2 regions of the Variovorax sp. M-6 genome follow, and region 2 is predicted to be linked to the other one. Evidence: riboswitches for the same ligand, from Rfam matches in the RefSeq annotation. Region 2 holds a riboswitch; the other holds the start of a gene.
The links. Region 2 has a riboswitch for glycine ahead of AB4Z46_RS02910 (D-amino acid dehydrogenase). Riboswitches for the same ligand answer to the same signal wherever they lie in the genome.

Region 1: it holds a riboswitch for glycine, as region 2 does, so the genes downstream of both, gcvT (glycine cleavage system aminomethyltransferase GcvT) here and AB4Z46_RS02910 (D-amino acid dehydrogenase) in region 2, are expected to answer to the same signal.

What each region holds. Positions count from the first base shown of each region.
Region 1 covers NZ_JBFREQ010000003.1:267,933-276,562, reverse strand. The annotation lists gene gcvP (aminomethyl-transferring glycine dehydrogenase) at 1-2,467, opposite strand, end outside; gene gcvH (glycine cleavage system protein GcvH) at 2,494-2,871, opposite strand; gene gcvT (glycine cleavage system aminomethyltransferase GcvT) at 2,926-4,119, opposite strand; glycine riboswitch at 4,135-4,249, opposite strand; glycine riboswitch at 4,268-4,354, opposite strand; gene AB4Z46_RS05610 (hypothetical protein) at 4,398-4,925, opposite strand; gene AB4Z46_RS05605 (TRAP transporter large permease) at 5,012-6,289, opposite strand; gene AB4Z46_RS05600 (TRAP transporter small permease) at 6,286-6,780, opposite strand; gene AB4Z46_RS05595 (TRAP transporter substrate-binding protein) at 6,868-7,839, opposite strand; gene denD (D-erythronate dehydrogenase) at 7,897-8,630, opposite strand, start outside.
Region 2 covers NZ_JBFREQ010000002.1:90,611-99,240, reverse strand. The annotation lists gene AB4Z46_RS02915 (FAD-dependent oxidoreductase) at 79-1,317, shown strand; glycine riboswitch at 1,345-1,446, shown strand; glycine riboswitch at 1,447-1,564, shown strand; gene AB4Z46_RS02910 (D-amino acid dehydrogenase) at 1,654-2,970, shown strand; gene AB4Z46_RS02905 (FIST signal transduction protein) at 2,931-4,199, opposite strand; gene AB4Z46_RS02900 (PhaM family polyhydroxyalkanoate granule multifunctional regulatory protein) at 4,242-4,973, opposite strand; gene AB4Z46_RS02895 (VOC family protein) at 5,110-5,520, shown strand; gene AB4Z46_RS02890 (hypothetical protein) at 5,517-6,710, shown strand; gene AB4Z46_RS02885 (Bug family tripartite tricarboxylate transporter substrate binding protein) at 6,871-7,848, opposite strand; gene AB4Z46_RS02880 (hypothetical protein) at 7,974-8,177, opposite strand; gene AB4Z46_RS02875 (FAD-dependent monooxygenase) at 8,174-8,630, opposite strand, start outside.

The DNA of each region.
Region 1 (8,630 bases), on a different contig from region 2:
ACTCGTGCGCCACGTGGCCGTTGGGGCTCGCGTACAGCGTCGGGTAGTGGTCCTTGAGCCGCGCGCTGATGTAGTTGGCGCTGAGGATCGCGGTCTCGGTCGCCGCCTGCAGGCCCTTGGCGCCCATCATGCGGCAGTACATCCAGCTGATCGGCAGCACCGCCGCGTTGCCCAGGGGCGCGGCGGAAACCGCGCCGACGGCGCCGTTCGACGCCAGCCCGCCGGTGACGTGGCCGGGCAGGTAGGGCACCAGGTCTTCCACCACGCACACCGGCCCGACGCCGGGGCCGCCGCCGCCGTGCGGGATGCAGAAGGTCTTGTGCAGGTTCAGGTGGCTGACGTCGCCGCCGAACTCGCCCGGTGCGGCCACGCCGACCAGCGCGTTCATGTTGGCGCCGTCGACGTAGACCCGGCCGCCGTGCGCATGGACGATCTCGCAGAGCTCCTTCACGCGGGTCTCGAACACGCCGTGGGTGCTGGGGTAGGTGATCATCACCGCGGCCAGCTTGTCGCCGTGCTTCTCGCAGGCGCGCTTCAGATCGTCGATGTCGACGTTGCCGTCGGCGTCGCAGGCCGTCACCACCACCTGCATGCCCACCATCTGGGCACTGGCCGGATTGGTGCCGTGCGCGGACGAAGGGATCAGGCAGACGTCGCGGTGCCCTTCGCCCTTGGCCTCGTGGAAGGCCTTGATCGCAAGCAGCCCCGCGTATTCGCCCTGCGAGCCGGCGTTGGGCTGCAGGCTGATGCCCGCGTACCCGGTCGCTTCGCAGAGCCAGGCGCGCAGCTGGGCGTCGAGTTGCGCATAGCCCAGCAATTGCTCGGGCGGCGCGAACGGATGGATGTCGGCGAACTCGGGCCAGGTGATCGGGATCATCTCGCTGGTCGCGTTGAGCTTCATGGTGCAGCTGCCGAGCGGGATCATGCTGCGGTCGAGCGCGAGGTCCTTGTCGCTCAGGCTGCGGATGTAGCGCAGCATCGCGGTTTCGCTCTTGTGGGTGTTGAACACCGGGTGCGTCAGGAAGTCGCTGGTGCGGCGCAGATCTTCGGGAATGCGGGCCCGCGCCGTGGCGGCGATGGCGTCGAAGTCAGGGCCCCGGGTGCCGGAAGGCGCAAACAGGCCCCACAACATCTCGACGTCGGCCCGCGTGGTGGTCTCGTCGAGCGAGACGCCCAGGTGGTGCTGCAGGCGGTGGCGCAGGTTGATGCCGGCCGCCTGTGCGCGTTCGTCGATCGCCTGCGTGTCGTCGCCGGTGCGGATCGTGAGCGAGTCGAAGGCGGTGCTGTTGACCAGCTCGCGGCCCAGTTGCTCGAGGCCCTGCGCCAGCACCGCGGTCAACAGCGCGACGCGCTGCGCGATGCGGCGCAGCCCTTGGGGCCCATGGTAGACGGCGTACATGCTCGCGACCACCGCGGGCAACACCTGCGCGGTGCAGATGTTCGAGGTGGCCTTCTCGCGCCGGATGTGCTGCTCGCGCGTCTGCAGCGCCAGGCGGTAGGCCGGCTGGCCGTGCGCGTCGACGCTGACGCCCACCAGACGGCCGGGCAGGGAGCGCTTGAACTCGTCGCGGCAGGCCAGGTAGGCCGCATGCGGACCGCCGTTGCACATCGGCATGCCGAAGCGCTGGGTGGTGCCGCAGACGATGTCCGCATCCCATTCGCCCGGCGGCGCCAGCAGCGTCAGCGCCAGCAGGTCGGCCGCGACGCAGAAGGCGGCCTCGCATTGGTGCGCGTGGCCGGCCAGCGGGCGCAGGTCGTGCACCTGGCCCGTGGTGGCGGGGTATTGCGCGAGCGCGCCGAAGAAGCCGCCGCTGGCCATCAGGTGCGGCAGCGTCTCGGAGGCGGTGCTGACCTTGACCTCGATCCCCAGCGGCGCTGCGCGCGTGCGGATCACCTCGATGGTCTGCGGATGGCAGTCGCCCGAGACCAGGAACACGTTGCTCTTGCTCTTGACGCTGCGCCGGGCCAATGTCATGGCCTCGGCCGCCGCGGTGGCCTCGTCGAGCATCGAGGCATTGGCGATCGCCATGCCCGTGAGGTCGCAGACCATGGTCTGGAAATTGACCAGCGCCTCCATGCGGCCCTGCGAGATCTCGGCCTGGTAGGGCGTGTAGGCGGTGTACCAGGCCGGGTTCTCCAGCACGTTGCGCAGGATCACGCCGGGCGTGTGGGTGCCGTAGTAGCCCTGGCCGATGAAGTTCCTGGCCACCTTGTTCTTCGCGGCGATCGCCTTCAGCTCGGCCAGCGCATCGGCCTCGGTGATCGGCGGCGCCAGCCGCATCGGCCGGCGCCGGCGGATGGCCGGCGGCACGATGCCGTCGATCAGTTCGGCGCGCGTGGCCGAGCCGACGGCGGCGAGCATGCGGACCTCGTCCTCGGCTTCGATGCCGATGTGGCGCGCGATGAATTCCTCGGCGTTCTGGAGTTCGCTGAGCGAGGGGGAAGTGGGCAGCACGGGCGTCGGCATGGGAGGGTCCGGTCGGGGCGTAGGGTTCAGTTGTCGGCGGAGAATTTCGCGTAGGCGGTCTCGTCGAGCAGCGGCTCGAGCTGCGCCGGGTCGCTCAGGCGCACCTTGAAGAACCAGCCGGCATCCATCGGTGCGCTGTTGGCGAGCGAGGGATCGGCGCGCAGCGCTTCGTTGACCTCGGTGATCTCGCCCGAAATCGGCATGAACACGTCGGCCGCGGCCTTGACCGACTCGACCACGCCGGCCACGTCGCCCTGAGCGAAGCTCTTGCCGACTTCAGGCAGGTCGACGAAGACCACGTCGCCGAGAGCGTCCTGCGCATGCACCGTGATGCCGACCGTGACCAGCGCCGTGTCGGCTTCCTGCCGCACCCACTCGTGGTCCTTGGTGTACTTGAGGCTCATGAAAAACTCCTTGAAAAATGGCTGGCTTGAAGAAATCGAAAAATCGGGGAGGCCTCAGCCCCGGTGATAGCGCGCGGGAACGAAGGGCAGGGTGCTCACTTCCATCGGCACCGGCTTGCCGCGCACGATGGCCTGGATCCGCGTTCCGGGCTCGGCGTAGGCGAGCGCCACATAGCCCATCGCGACCGGCCGGTCGACGGTCGGGCCCAGCAGCCCGCTGGTGACCTGGCCGATCGGCAGACCCTCGAAGGATTCGAGCACGGAGCCGTCGCGCACCGGGATGCGTTCCAGCGCGACCAGTCCGACCCGCTTGCGCTTGAGCGTCTCGTGGTCGAGGTGGCCGGCCGCGCCGTTGGCGGCCGTGAGCTGCGCCAGCACCCTGGCCGCGCCGGGGAAGCCGCCTTCGCGCGCGCCGCCGCTGCGCCGCACCTTCTGGATCGCCCAGCCGAGGGAGGCCTCGACCGGCGTGGTGCCTGGGTCGATGTCGCTGCCGTAGAGGCACAGGCCGGCCTCCAGCCGCAGCGAGTTGCGCGCGCCCAGGCCGATCGGCTTCACCTCGGGCTGGGCCAGCAGCAGGCGGGCCAGTGGCTCGGCGTCGCGGGCGGCGACCGAGATCTCGAAGCCGTCCTCGCCGGTGTAGCCGCTGCGCGTCACGAAGGCCGCGATGCCGCCGATCTGCACCGTGCCGCCGGTCATGAAGACGAAGCGCTCGATGCCCGGCGACAGGCGCGCCAATGCGGCCGCGGCCTGCGGTCCCTGGAGCGCGAGCAGCGCGTGGTCGGGCATCGGCAGCACCTGGCAGCGTTGGCCGATCCGGGCCGTGATGTGGGCGATGTCGGCCTGCTTGCAGGCGCCGTTGACGATCACGAACAGCGAATCCTGGCCTTCGTTGAAGAACATCAGGTCGTCGAGGATGCCGCCTTCGTCGTTCAGCAGCAGCCCGTAGCGCTGCTTGCCGGGCGCCAGGCCGATCACGTCGACCGGCATCAGGCTCTCGAAGGCGGCGGCGGCATCGGGGCCGGCCAGGCGCAGCTGTCCCATGTGGGAGATGTCGAACAGGCCGGCAGCCTCGCGCGTGTGGCGGTGCTCGGCCATCAGCCCGGCGGGGTACTGCACCGGCATTTCGTAGCCGGCAAAGGGCACCATGCGGGCGCCCAGCGCCAGGTGCAGGCCATGGAGCGGGGTCTTCTGAAGATCGTCGGATGCGGCGGCCAAGGGCGTTTCTCCAAAGGGGCAGTCTAGTTCCATGGCAAGAAGCCATGGGCCACCCCTGCTGTCCGCTTTACCTGAGAGATTCGCCCCACGATCGGGGTTTGCTCCTTCGGTGGACGGACCGGCGCGACTGCGCGACGAACCGCCTCTCTCCAGCAAGGAAACGCCCGGGAACGGGCGCTTCGTCAGTCCTTTTGCCTGAGCGTTCGGGCCCGTGTTTCGAGGGACCTGCGCCTTCGGCGGCCCCATCGTGGCGGGACGCTCTCCTGACCGGGCGAGTGTAAGGGAATCGGCGACCGCCCGGCCGGCGTTTTTCAGTGCACGGCCGCGGCCGGCAGCAGCCGGTCGATGCGCTCGCGGATCGACTCGGCGCGTTCGGTGCCCGCTGCCTTTTCGATTTCGTCGAGCATCCCGCTCGCCACGGCCAGCATCGCGCCGCGATCGCGCGCCTCCCGCAGCATCTCGCGGAACCGGTCGGCCAGCAGGGGATCGCGGCGTACGAACATGCGTTCGCACAGATCGAAAAGAAACATGCGCGTGGTGGCGAGCGAGCGCTTGCCGTCGAAGGCATCGGCCGCGCCCGGCGCTGGATCGGCGGGCTGTTCCTGCTCAGGCACAGGCACGCGGTCCTGCGCCAGGGGCCCGCGGTCCAGCAGGTAGCCTTCGCGCACCAGGTGCAGCGCGACACGCCCGGCTTCGTCCCGGCCGCCGAACAACTGGCCGAAGTCGGTCACCGAGCGCTGGCCATCGGCCATCAGCAGCAGGGCGCGCTCGCGCTGGCCCAGGCTGCGGCAGCCGGGGCTGAGTTCATGGCGCGCCTTGTCGGTCTTGATGAGGAACATGGGATGCTGCGGCGTTCGGTGGGCGAGCGCCGCAGCATGGACCCCTGGCGTGACGGCTTCGTGAAACCGTCCGCATCAACAGGGTGCTACTTCGCGTAGACCAGGTCGCGCAATCCGAGCGAGACGCCGGGCACGTAGGTGACCACCATCAGGCAGGCCAGGATGACCAGCACGAACGGAATCAGGTAGGGCACGATGCGGTCGAGCGAGATGCGCGCCACCGTGCAGGCCGCGAACAGGTTGACGCCGAAGGGCGGCGTGATCATGCCGAGCGCCAGGTTCACCACCATCACCAGGCCGAAGTGCACCGGGTCGATGCCGAAGTGCATGGCCACCGGCGCCAGGATCGGCGCCAGCACGATGATCGCCGCGCTGGTCTCGATGAACATGCCGATCACGAACAGGGCGCCATTGACGCCGAGCAGGAACATCGCCGGCGACTGCAGCACCTCCTGGAGCCAGCGGCCGATGGCGTCGGGCACGCCGGCACGCGTGATCAGGAAGGCGAACAGCCCGGCGTTGGCGATGATGAACATGATCACCGACGACGACACCACCGACTTGCGCAGCACCGCATAGAGTTCGGCCGGCTTGATCTCGCGGTAGATCAGCGTGCCGACGATCAGCGCGTACAGCACGGCCACCGCCGACGCCTCGGTGGGCGTGAAGATACCGCCGTAGATGCCGCCGAGGATGATCACCGGCATCAGCAGCGCCCAGCCGGCACGCCAGGTGGCGGTGGCGACGCCGAGCCGGCCGTCGCCGTCGTTCTTGCCCAGCCCCTTGAACTTGCAGTAGACGTAGACGAAGGCCATCAGCGCCAGGCTGATCAGGATGCCCGGTCCGAAGCCGGCGATGAACAGCTCGCCGATCGACACTTCGGCGCTGACGCCGTAGAGGATCATCGGAATCGAGGGCGGAATGATCACGCCGAGTTCGGCGCTGGTGGCCTGCAGCGCGGCGGCGTAGCCGACCGGGTAGCCATGCTTGATCAGCGCCGGGATCAGGATCGCGCCGATCGCGAAGGTGGTCGCCACCGAAGAGCCCGACACCGCCGCGAAGATCATGCAGGTCAGCACGCAGGTCATCGGCAGGCCGCCCTGGACGCCACCCACCAGGCTCTTGGCGAAGTCGACCAGGCGGCGCGAGATGCCGCCGGTCTCCATCAGGTTGCCGGCCAGGATGAAGAAGGGAATGGCGGCGAGCGGAAACTTGTTGATCGCGTTGAACATCTCCTTGACGGAGATCAGCATGTTCGCGTTGGAGACCTGGATGCCGAGCACCGAGGCCAGGCCGATGGAAACGGCGACGGAGATGGTGAGTGCGAAGCACACCACCATGGTCGTGATCATCACGGGGGTCATTGAGCGGTTTCCAGTTCGTTGCGCTTCGGGTCGATCAGGTTGGCGATGATGCCGATCACGCAGAACAGCCCGCCCACCGGCAGCGCCAGGTAGGCCCAGAACATCGAGACCGATTCGAGGCCGGCCATCGACTGCACGCTGCCGCGCTGCGCGTAGTCCCAGCCCCACCAGATGATGACCGCGATCAGGGTCAGCGCGGCCAGGCACACCACCCAGTCGAGCACGCGGCGGACCTTCGGCGGACTCCATCGGTAGAGCACGTCGACGCTGACCATGGCGCCCTGGCGGAAGGCGGTCGGGATGCCCAGGAAGACCATCCAGATCAGGCTGATGCGGATCAGGATCTCGGACCATTCGGCCGGTTGTTCGAGCACGAAGCGGGTGACGATCTGGAACACGCCGAGGGCAGAGGCGACCACCAGCATGAAGCAGGCGATCGCCATCGCCAGGCCGGTGGTCCAGCGGTCGAGTGCGAGGAAGGCGGATTTCATTGGCGCATCAGGGGTTCGGACAAAAAAACGCCCGCCAGCGCAGGCTGTGCGGGCGCGCGCTGCCGCGATGAGTATCGCGGCGGCCGGTTACTTGACGTCGCGGATCTTGTCCAGGTTGGCCTTGCCGAACTGCTTCTCGAAGTCGGCGTTGACCGGCGCCAGCGCGGCGACGAACTTGGCCTTGTCGACGTTGTCGATGACGGTCATGCCCTTGGCGCGCAGGTCGGCCACGCCCTTGGCATCGTCTTCGTCGACGCGGGCCCGGTTGGCCTTGATGCCTTCCTTGGCGGCATCCAGGAAGGCCTGCTTGTCGGCGGCGCTGAGCTTGTCGAAGGAGGCCTTGTTCATCAGGAAGATGCAGGGCGAGTAGACGTGGCCGGTCAGCGTGAGGTGCTTCTGCACCTGGTCGAACTTGGCCGAGATGATCACCGGCAGCGGGTTCTCCTGGCCGTCGACCGTGCCCTGCTGGAGCGCGGTGAAGACTTCCGGGAAGGCCATCGGCGTGGTGATGATGCCGAAGCCCTTGTAGGCCGCGATATGCACCGGGTTCTCCATGGTGCGCATCTTCAGGCCCTTGAGGTCCTCGGGGGCCTTCACGTCGCGCTTGCTGTTGGTCATGTGGCGGAAGCCGTTCTCGGCCCAGCCCAGCGCCTTGAAGCCCTTGGCGTCGAACTTGACCAGCATGTCCTGGCCGATCGGGCCGTCGAGCACCGCGCGGGCGTGCGCCTTGTCGCGGAACAGGAAGGGCACGTCGAGGATCTTGGTTTCGGGCACGAAGTTCGGCACCGGCCCGGTCGACGAGAAGGCGAGCTCCTGGGTGCCGAGCTGCACCGCTTCGATGGATTCACGCTCGCCGCCCAGCGAGCCGTTGTAGAAGGTCTCGACCTTGTAGCGGCCATTGGTGCGCTTCGCGACTTCCTTCGCGAAGGTATCGATGGCGACGCCCTGGTGCGAGTTCTGCGCGGTCGAGATGCTGATCTTCATCGTCGTCTGCGCAAGGGCCGCGCTCGCGATGCCAAAGCCGAGGACCAGGCCTGCGGCCAGTTGGCTCAATTTCATGGGGATGTCTCCTGAGTGGAAAAGTGTGCGGACCCGGGCCCGCAGGGCAACCGTCGACTATGCCGCAATAGCGAGCTTCACCGCGTCGGGATTTTCACGGACGTAGTCGCGGACCACCGCCTCGAAGCTGGCATCGGCTTGCAGGCCGAGCGCAGCGGCGCGCGCCGTTTCGAAGTGCCCGGGCCAGGTCTTCACGATGCGCCGGATCGCCGGGTCGGGCGTGCGGTCGAGCAGGGCGGTGGCGGCCGGACCGGCCACGCGCGCCAGGGCCGCCGCCATCTCGCCCACCGTGGTGGCGAGCGAGGGCAGGTTGAGCGCGGTGCGCGGGCCCCACTCGGCGTCGCTGGCTTCGGCGGCACGCAGCAGGCCCTCGATGGTGCGCGCCGGCGAGGCGATTGCCACGGGTGTCTCGTCGGCGACCGGGCAGGCCGCGCGCAGGCCGGCCAGCGGCTCGCGGATCATGCCGCTGAAGAAGCCGGAGGCGGCGCCGTTGGGGCGGCCCGGCCGCACGCTCACCGTCATGAGCCGCACGCTGCGGCCGCGGATGAAGCCCTTGCGCGAGTAGTCGGCGACCAGCTGTTCGGCGACGAATTTCTGGATCCCGTAGCTGGTCTGCGGCGTCGGCAGGGTCTGGTCGGTGATCACCGCGGGCAGCGGCTGCTCGGGCGAATCGCCGAAGACCGCGAGCGAGCTCGAGAACACCAGCGTCGGCACGCTGCCGAGCCGGCGGCAGGCGTCGAGCAGGGCATTCGTGGCGGCAAAATTGCTGCGCATGCCGAGGTCGAAATCGG
Region 2 (8,630 bases):
AGTCTGAACCCCGGGTCTTGCCGCTTTCACAGGAAGCGCTAACGCTCGCCGTTCATGCAATCCCAAAAGGATTCGGACATGCGCGTAGTTGTACTCGGCGCCGGCTTGCTCGGCGTGACCTCGGCCTATTACCTTCAGCAGCTCGGTCATGAAGTGACCGTGGTCGATCGGCACGCCACGCCCGCGGCCAAGGCGCGCGGCCTGGCGGCGCCTGCGGACGCGAACCCACCGGCCACGCGGCCCGGACCCGCAGCGCCCCGGGGCGCCCAACGCTGGGCCAGGATGTGCAAGGGCATGCGCCGCCGGCTCACGCGCCTGCTCGACGAGGCCATGGGCACGCCGTCGAAACGCGATCCTCTCGACCATCTCGTGCGCCTGGCCGCCTACAGCCGCAAGAGCGCTCGGGCGCTGCGCGACGAAGCCGGCATGCCGCAGGGGCCGCGGACGGCCGGCCTCCTGAACCTCTTTACCGACCCCGCGGCCTTTCATGTGCGGACGGCCAGTGCGGCCCATTGGTCGAGGCTCGGTTGCGAGGAACGTCTGCTGTCGGCCGACGAAGCCATCGGCATCGAACCGGCGCTGCAGGCGATCCGCGGCAAGCTGGCCGGGGCGACCTACGCGCTCGAGGATCCGGTGCGCGATCCGACGCAGTTCGCGGCCAGCCTGGTGTTCCTCTGCCGAGCGGCGGGGGTGCGCTTCATGACCCGGCACACGGTGGTCTCGCTCGAGGAGCGCGACGGCCGCGTCGACCACGTCGAACTGCTCGATGCCGCCGGCCAGCCCGCCACGCTGCGCGCCCAGGCCTACGTGCTGGCGCTGGGGGCCTCGAGCGTGCCGCATGCCGAAGACCTGGGCATCGATATGCCGCTGCGCTTCGTGCGCGAGTACATCGTCACCATGCCGATCCTGCAGCCGGCGAAGGCACCGCGCATCGCGCTGCGCGACCGGCAGGGCAAGCTGCGCATCACGCGCATCGAAACGGCGGCCGGCGAGCAGCTGCGGGTCCAGGCCGTCGTGCGGGCCGGGCTCGACGAGGAGGCCGAGCCCGACTCGGACCGCTTCCAGGCGATCGTGCGCCGCACCGAAATGCTGCTGCCCGGCGTCGCCGACGCCGCGCAGGCCCGCTTCGAAACCGCCATGCATGCGGTCAGCCCGAACCGGCTGCCGATGATCGGCAAGACCCGCCTGCCCAACCTGTTCCTGAATACCGCGCCCGGCACCCGAACCTGGATCCATGCCTGCGGCGCGGGCAAGTCGATCGCGCGCATCGTCAGCGGCCTGCGGCCCGAGCTCGACTTCGCCTTCAGGCGCCCCTAGCGCGTTTCTGCCGTGCGCCGCTACAATCCGCGCACTGCAGGAGAGCGGGCCCACGGGCCCCACCGAAGGCGCAAACTCCCATAAACGCTCAGGTCGGCTCACTCGATGAGCCTGTACTGCAGTTCACTGTCAAAGCCGTCTGGAGAGCCATCACGCCGCTTGAATGTGCGCGTGGTGCACCGAAGGAGCAAACCCGTTGCGGGCGCAGCGGGTGAATCTCTCAGGTACCGAGGACAGGGGGAGCGGCAACTTGGACTCTCGGTCCGGTTGCTCTCGTTGTCGACAGCATTCCGTCTCCGTTGCGTTCAAGCGCTGCAACCTTCAAGGGTTCTCGATATGCGCGTGATCGTTCTTGGCGCCGGCCTGCTCGGCGTGACTTCGGCTTACTACCTCCAGCAACTCGGCCACGAAGTGACCGTGATCGACCGCCAGGCCACGCCGGCGGCGGAAACCAGCTTCGCCAACGGCGGCCAGATCTCGGTCAGCCATGCCGAGCCCTGGGCCAATCCGGGTGCACCGCTCAAGGTGCTGCAATGGCTCGGCAAGGAAGATGCGCCCTTGCTGTTCCGCATCCGCGCCGACATGCGCCAGTGGCTCTGGGGCCTGCAGTTCCTGCGCGAATGCACGCCGGCGCGTACCCGCCACAACATCGAGCAGATCGTGCGCCTTGGCACCTACAGCCGCGACACCCTGCAGCAGCTGCGGCGCGACACCGGCCTGGACTACGACCAGCGCACCCAGGGCATCCTGCATTTCTACACGACGCAGAAGGAGTTCGACGCGGCGCTGAAGCCGGCCGAGCAGATGCGCGCGCTCGGCTGCGACCGGAGGGTGATCTCGGCCGACGAGGCGGTGAAGCTCGAGCCTGCGCTCTCCCACATCCGCCCGCAACTCGCCGGCGCCACCTACACCGCGGAGGACGAATCGGGCGACGCCAACCGCTTCGCGCGAGAGCTGGTCAAGCTGGCCGAGGCAGCCGGCGTGCGCTTCCTCATGAGCCACACCGTGACCGCGCTGCGCGAAGCCGGCGGCAGCATCGACCACGTCGAGGCGACCGACAACGAGGGCCGCTTCCAGCGCATCCGCGGCGACGCCTTCGTGCTGGCGATGGGCTCGCTGAGCCCGCTCTACGCGGCACCGCTCGGGATCCGGCTGCCGATCTACCCGGCCAAGGGCTATTCGGTCACGATGCCGGTCAAGGACGCCTCGAAGGCGCACCAGGTCTCGTTGACCGACGACGAGTTCAAGCTGGTGTTCTCGCGCTACACCTCGGCCACCGGCGACCGGCTGCGCATCGCCGGCACGGCCGAGCTCAACGGCTACGACCGCGACCTGAACCGGGTGCGCTGCGAGGCCATCGTGCGGCGCGTGGAGCAGTTGTTCCCGGGCGCCGGCAACGCGGCCGAGGCCCAGTTCTGGACCGGGCTGCGCCCGGCGACACCAAGCAACGTGCCGCTGATCGGGGCGACGAAGCTGCCGAACCTGTTCCTCAACACGGGCCACGGCACCCTCGGCTGGACCCACGCCTGCGGCTCGGGCAAGTCGATCGCGCGCATCGTGAGCGGACTCGCGCCCGAGGTCGACTTCGCCTTCACCGGGCGGCGCGCCGGCCTTCAGTCATCGTTGGTGAAGACCGTCAGCACGCCGGTGTAGCCGTACAGGTGGTTGCGGGCGATCTCGCCGGCGGCGAAGAAGCCGACCAGCGGGACATCGCCCAGCGCATGCCGCACGATCTGCAGCTCGGCGCCGGGGGCGCCGAAATGCGGTCCGCCGCGGCCCGAGCAGCTCACGTAGATGGCGCCCGCGATGCGGCGTGCCGGATGCGGCGCGGCCTCAGCCTCGCCGGCCGCGACCGCGCGGGCGGTTGCCAGCGTCTGCTCCTGCGGCTCGAGCTCCTCGCGGATCTCGGCGCAGACGCGCATCAGGTCGGCGCGCGCCGCCTGCGCGTTGCGGCGGCAGAAGCTCATGCGCATGCCGGCTTCGGCGACATCGGCAATCGCCACGCCGCGACGCGTCGGATCGAGCCCGATGATGTGGCGCACCCGCACGTCGGAGCCCAGGTCGCCGGTGCGCCGGATGCCGTCGCTGCCGGCCTCGGCCAGGCCGACCAGGGTGGCGCGCACGGCATCGATCGCCTGCTCGGGCGCCTCGAGCGACACCCGCAGATCGGCCAGCAGCACATCGAGGGCGGGCTCGCCGTCGAGCTCCAGCAGCAGGTTGCCGTCGGCCTTGGTGATCTCGCGTTCGCGCGAAACCGGCTGGCAGCCCTGGGTCACGCGGGAGACCAGCCGCACGCCCTCGCCGAACACCACGCCCGAGAGGCCGCCCGAGAACACGCCGCCGACCGCCCCGTGGCCGCGGATGTTGCCGTTGCCGCCGATCGCGAACTGCAGCGAGCCGACGCGGCCGGACGAGAGGCCGCCGAACAGGTAGCCGGTGTCGGTGCGCTCCGCCATCTCGGCGATCAGCTCGCTCAGTTCGGGCGTGCGCGGGTCGGCGTGCACCAGCGCGGTGTGGGCCGCGAAGCCACTCGTTTCCGAGCTGGCGAGCGGCGCCACGCCCGAGAACACGCGGTATTGGTCGCTCGGCAGCTCGCACAGCATCACGCTGAGGGCCGGTTCGTCGAAATACTCTGCGTTGTTGGCCGCCACGCCGACCCCCACGGTGCCGGTCCAGTCGGTGATTTCGGGCAGTTCGGCGCCCAGGTGATCGAGGATCTCCTGCGCGTCTTCCCCGTAGTGGTCGGTGATGTAGAGCAGGCCCAGGGTCGGGGAGCGCGCATAGTCGGGCAGCGCCATCTGCGCTCGCAATTGGGCCAGCACCAGGCCGGCGGCCATGCGCCATTGCGGGTGGGTGGCATGCCCGGAAGGAAATAGCTTCATGGGCTCGGCTTTCTTGTGTCTCTCAAAGGCGGGGAATCGGCGTCAGCGCGCACGCTTGCGCGCCGGCGCCGGGCGTTTGGCAGCCGCAGCGCCGCCGCGGGTCGCCGACGGCGCCTTCTTTCGAGCGGCCGCCGGCTTGGCGGCGCTCTTGGCCGGTGTCGAGCGCGCGCCCGAACCGACCGCGTCGGCCAGCGGCTGCGCCATGGCCGGCACCTTGAGCTGCGAGGCGTCCTGCAGGGCCGAGCTGGCGATCTGCTGGAACTGCTGCGTGAGGGCACCCCACCATTGCAGTGGATCGACGACGCCTGCCCCATCCGTCGCGGCTGCGGCGGCGGCCTTGGCACGCGCGGGTGCCGAGGCCTCTTCTTCGACTTCCGGCGCCGCCTCGGGTGCCGGTTCGGGTGCGGCGGCCGGAGCCTCGGCCCGGAACGCGGGTGCCGGCGCCGGCGCTGCCTGCCGCGTGAAGGCGCTGGCGAGGTCTTCCATGCGCACGTTCATGCCGCGCAAGGTCGAGAGCGTCATCTTCTGCACCTCGAGCGCCTGGATCGTCGCCTTGAGCGCATGGCCATTCTGCTCGAGCCAGTACTGGACGGTCTTGAGCTCCTGGATGCGCTTGTCGACCTCCTCGACGCTCAGCGTCGGCGCCACCCAGTTCGACAGGCTCGGCAGCCCGGGCACGGCGCTGGGCGATGTGCTCCCGCCAGCCAGGTTCTTCAGGAAGTCGAATCCCGGAACGAACTGACTGAAGGCGAAAGGCTTGCTGGCGTCGCTCATGAGGGTGCTCCGGAAGTGTGGTTCTTGTCCGGGCAGCTTACTCCAAGCGTTCGCATTTTTGGGCTTGCCGGTGGCATCCGGGGCTCGCCATTGCGGCCCGGCTTGTGGACAATGACGACCAGACACAGAAAGTCACATGTCCATCTTCCATCTCGCCTTCCACGTGCGCGACCTCGACGAAGCCAGGCGCTTCTATGGCGACGTGCTCGGCTGCGCCGAAGGCCGCAGCACCGACACCTGGGTCGACTTCGACTTCTTCGGCCACCAGATCTCGCTGCACCTCGGCGAGCCCTTCGCCACCTCGCGCACCGGCCGCGTGGGGGACGTGATGGTGCCGATGCCGCACTTCGGCATCGTGCTCGAACTGCCCGCCTGGCGCGAACTCGCTGCACGCCTGGAGGCGGCCGGGGTCGACTTCGTGCTGAAGCCGCAAGTGCGTTTCGAGGGCCAGCCCGGCGAGCAATGGACGATGTTCTTCTGCGACCCCTTCGGCAATCCGATCGAGGCCAAGGGCTTCAGGTCGCTCGACACCGTCTACGACGCATGAGCTTGTCGGCAGCGCCACCCCAGCCCTCGACGCGCCTCCTGCGCTTCGGCGCGGCGGTGGCCGCGCTGCTGCTCGCCGGCGGCACGGCGCACGCGGTGCAGGACTGCGAGCTCAATGGCCAGGCGGTGAATCCGGCCCATGGCGGCAGCACCGCGGGCAAGACCGGCCTGATGCGCTGCAAGGACCGCGACAGCGGCCAGCTGGTGCGCGAGCAGCAGATCCAGAGCGGCACCTTCATGGGGCTGGTGCGCTTCTACGAGGACGGCAAGCTCACGAAGGAGCACAGCGTGAACGCGCGCGGCAACATGGAAGGCCGGGCCCGCGAGTTCTCGCCCACCGGCCAGGTGCTGCGCGATGCGACCTACGAGGACGGCCGCGAGATGGGCCTGGTGCGCACCTTCTATCCGACCGGGTCGCTGCGCCGCGTGACCTTCTTCGCCGATGTCGCGGGCGAGCGCGCTTCGGTCGAGTTCACCGAGCGCGGCCAACTCTCGGCCCTGCGCTGCGGCGACAAGCCGGTGCTGGCGCCGGTGGCCGACGACGCGAGGCTGTGCGGCTTCGGCGGCGGCGCGTCGAAGGTCGAATTGTTCGACGCCAAGGGAACGCTGCGGTCGCGGCTGTCCTATGTGGCCGGCAAGCGGGTGCGCAGCGAGGAGCTCTACGACAACGGCAAGCCCGCCGCGCAGGACGAGGTGGTGGGTAACCAGCGCACCGAAAGGCGCTTCTCCTCCGAAGGAATCAAGCGCCGCGAAGTGATCTCGCTGATCGGCGAGCGCGGCGTGGTCAAGCAGCGCGACCAGGAGTTCTCCGAGAAGGGCACGCTGGTGCGCGAGCAGCGCTGGAACACCGCCGGGGAGCCGCTGAGCGACGCAAGCTACTACCAGAACGGCCAGCCGCGCAGCAAGTCCGTCTACGGTGTGGGCCGCAATGCGCGCCAGATCGAAATCACCGAATTCCACGACAACGGCCAGGTCGCGGCCGTCGGCCGCTATCTGGCCGGCGATCGCTTGAGCCAGACCCCGATCGGCCCCCACCAGCGCTTCAGCGACGCCGGCATCCTCATCGCCGAATCGGTCTACGACGACAAGGGCCGCATCACGCGCGAACGCGCCTGGGATGCCAACGGCAAGCTGGAGCGCGATGACGAGGTGTTCGAGGACGGCTCGCGCAAGACCTTCGCAAAGCCGTAGCCCGAAGCCGGGTCAGGCTTGCGCCCCCTGGGGGCTGCGGCCCACACGCAGCGGGGGGAACGTGAGGGCCAGCTCAGGCCGGGGCCGGGCCGCCCCAAGGCGGCCTGCGGCCCCCTCGGGGGGCAGCGACCCACACGCAGTGGGGGAGCGTGGGGGCCCGTCAATCCAGCTTGATGCCGGCGGCCTTGATGATCGGGCCCCAGCGCTGCGATTCGGCGCGCGACAGGGCCGCGAACTGCTGCGGCGTGCCGGGCATCGCCTCCATGCCGAAGTCGTTGAAGCGCTTCTGCACCGCCGGCGCGGTGAATGCCCGATTGAGGTCGCCGTTGAGCCTGGCGACGATCGCCGGCGGGATGCCGGCCGGCCCCACGACGCCCTGGAAGGCGAACACCTCGGAATTCGCGACGCCCACTTCCGCCAGCGTCGGCACTTCGGGCAACAGCTTCGAGCGGCTGCCGGAGCCAATGGCCAGCACCCGCACCTTCTTGCTCTGCATGATGGACAGGCCCGAGGCCAGGTCCAGGAACATGGCCGGCACCTGGCCTCCCATCACGTCGGCCATCGCCGGCGCCGCACCGCGGTACGGGATGTGGGTGATGAAGGTGCCGGTGCGGACCTTGAACATCTCCATCGCCAGATGATGCGGCGAGCCGTTGCCCGGCGAGGCGTAGTTGACCTTGCCCGGATTGGCCTTGACATAGGCCAGGAAGGCCTTGAAGTCCTGCGCCGGGAAGTCCGGGTGCACCACCAGCGCCAGCGGGAACTTGCCGATCGCGCCGATGTAGCTGAAGTCCTTTTCAGGATTGAACGGCAGCTTGCTGAACAGGTGCTCGTTGAAGGCCAGCAGCGCGTTGTCGGCCGACATGATGGTGTAGCCGTCGGGCTTGGCCTTGGCGACCAGCTCGGCGCCGATGTTGGTCGAGGCGCCGGGGCGGTTGTCGATCACGATCTGCTGGCCCAGCGTCTGCCGCATGGCCTCGGCCAGGGTGCGCGCGATCACGTCGGTGCCACCGCCGGCCGGGTACGGCACCACCCACTTGATCAGCTGGTCGGGATAGGCGCCCTGGGCGCGGGCCCACGGAGCGGCGGCTGCGGCCGCGGTGGCGGCGAGGGTGGTGAGCAGGGTTCTGCGATCCATCGAATAGGTCTCCTGGTTTCGTGTGTTCTGAAATGTAAGGGGTCCGACCGGCGCCGGGCCGCCCCAAGGCGGTCGGCGCCCTCTCGGGGGGCAGCGAGTCCACGCAGTGACGAGCGTGGGGGTCGTCAAACCGACAGCGACGGCACCGGCAAGCCGTCCAGCGCCTGCGCGAGCGCGGCCCGGCAGCGCGCTTCGTCGCCGACCTGCTCGAACAGCAGCAGCGCGAGCCGGGCGAGGAACAACGATTCTCGCTCGGCGCCGGCTTCGCTGATGGCACGGGCGCACTCGGCGTAGACACGGTCGCGGGCTTCGGGGGGCAGGGCTGTCATGCGGACTCCTTGGTGGGCAGCGCGGCGGCGCGCGCCAGGGCCCGCAGCAGCGCACCCGCGGGCGGACGGCGCCAGCGCGCGGCCACATGGCCGTCGGGGCGCAACAGATAGACGGCGCCCTGCAGCGCGCCGAGCGCCGCGAACACCTCGGGATCGGCCTCGCCCGGCGACAGTTCGCACAGCGCGACCGGCAGCGGCCCGGCCTGTGCCCGCGCCACTTCGGAAGCCAGCGAGGCGTCTCGCTCCTGCATGTTCAGCACCAGCACGGTGAAGGCCGGACCGAGGCGGTCCGTCAGATGCAGGCCCGCGGCCAGCGCCTGCTCGGGCATGACTTCGCCCGCCAGCGGACCGGCGCCCAGCGCCTCGCCTTCGCTCGACAGCATCGAGTCCTCGTAGCCCACGGCCTGCGTCTGGCGCGGGTTGATCAGGTTCGCGATGCCGCGGTGCGCACCC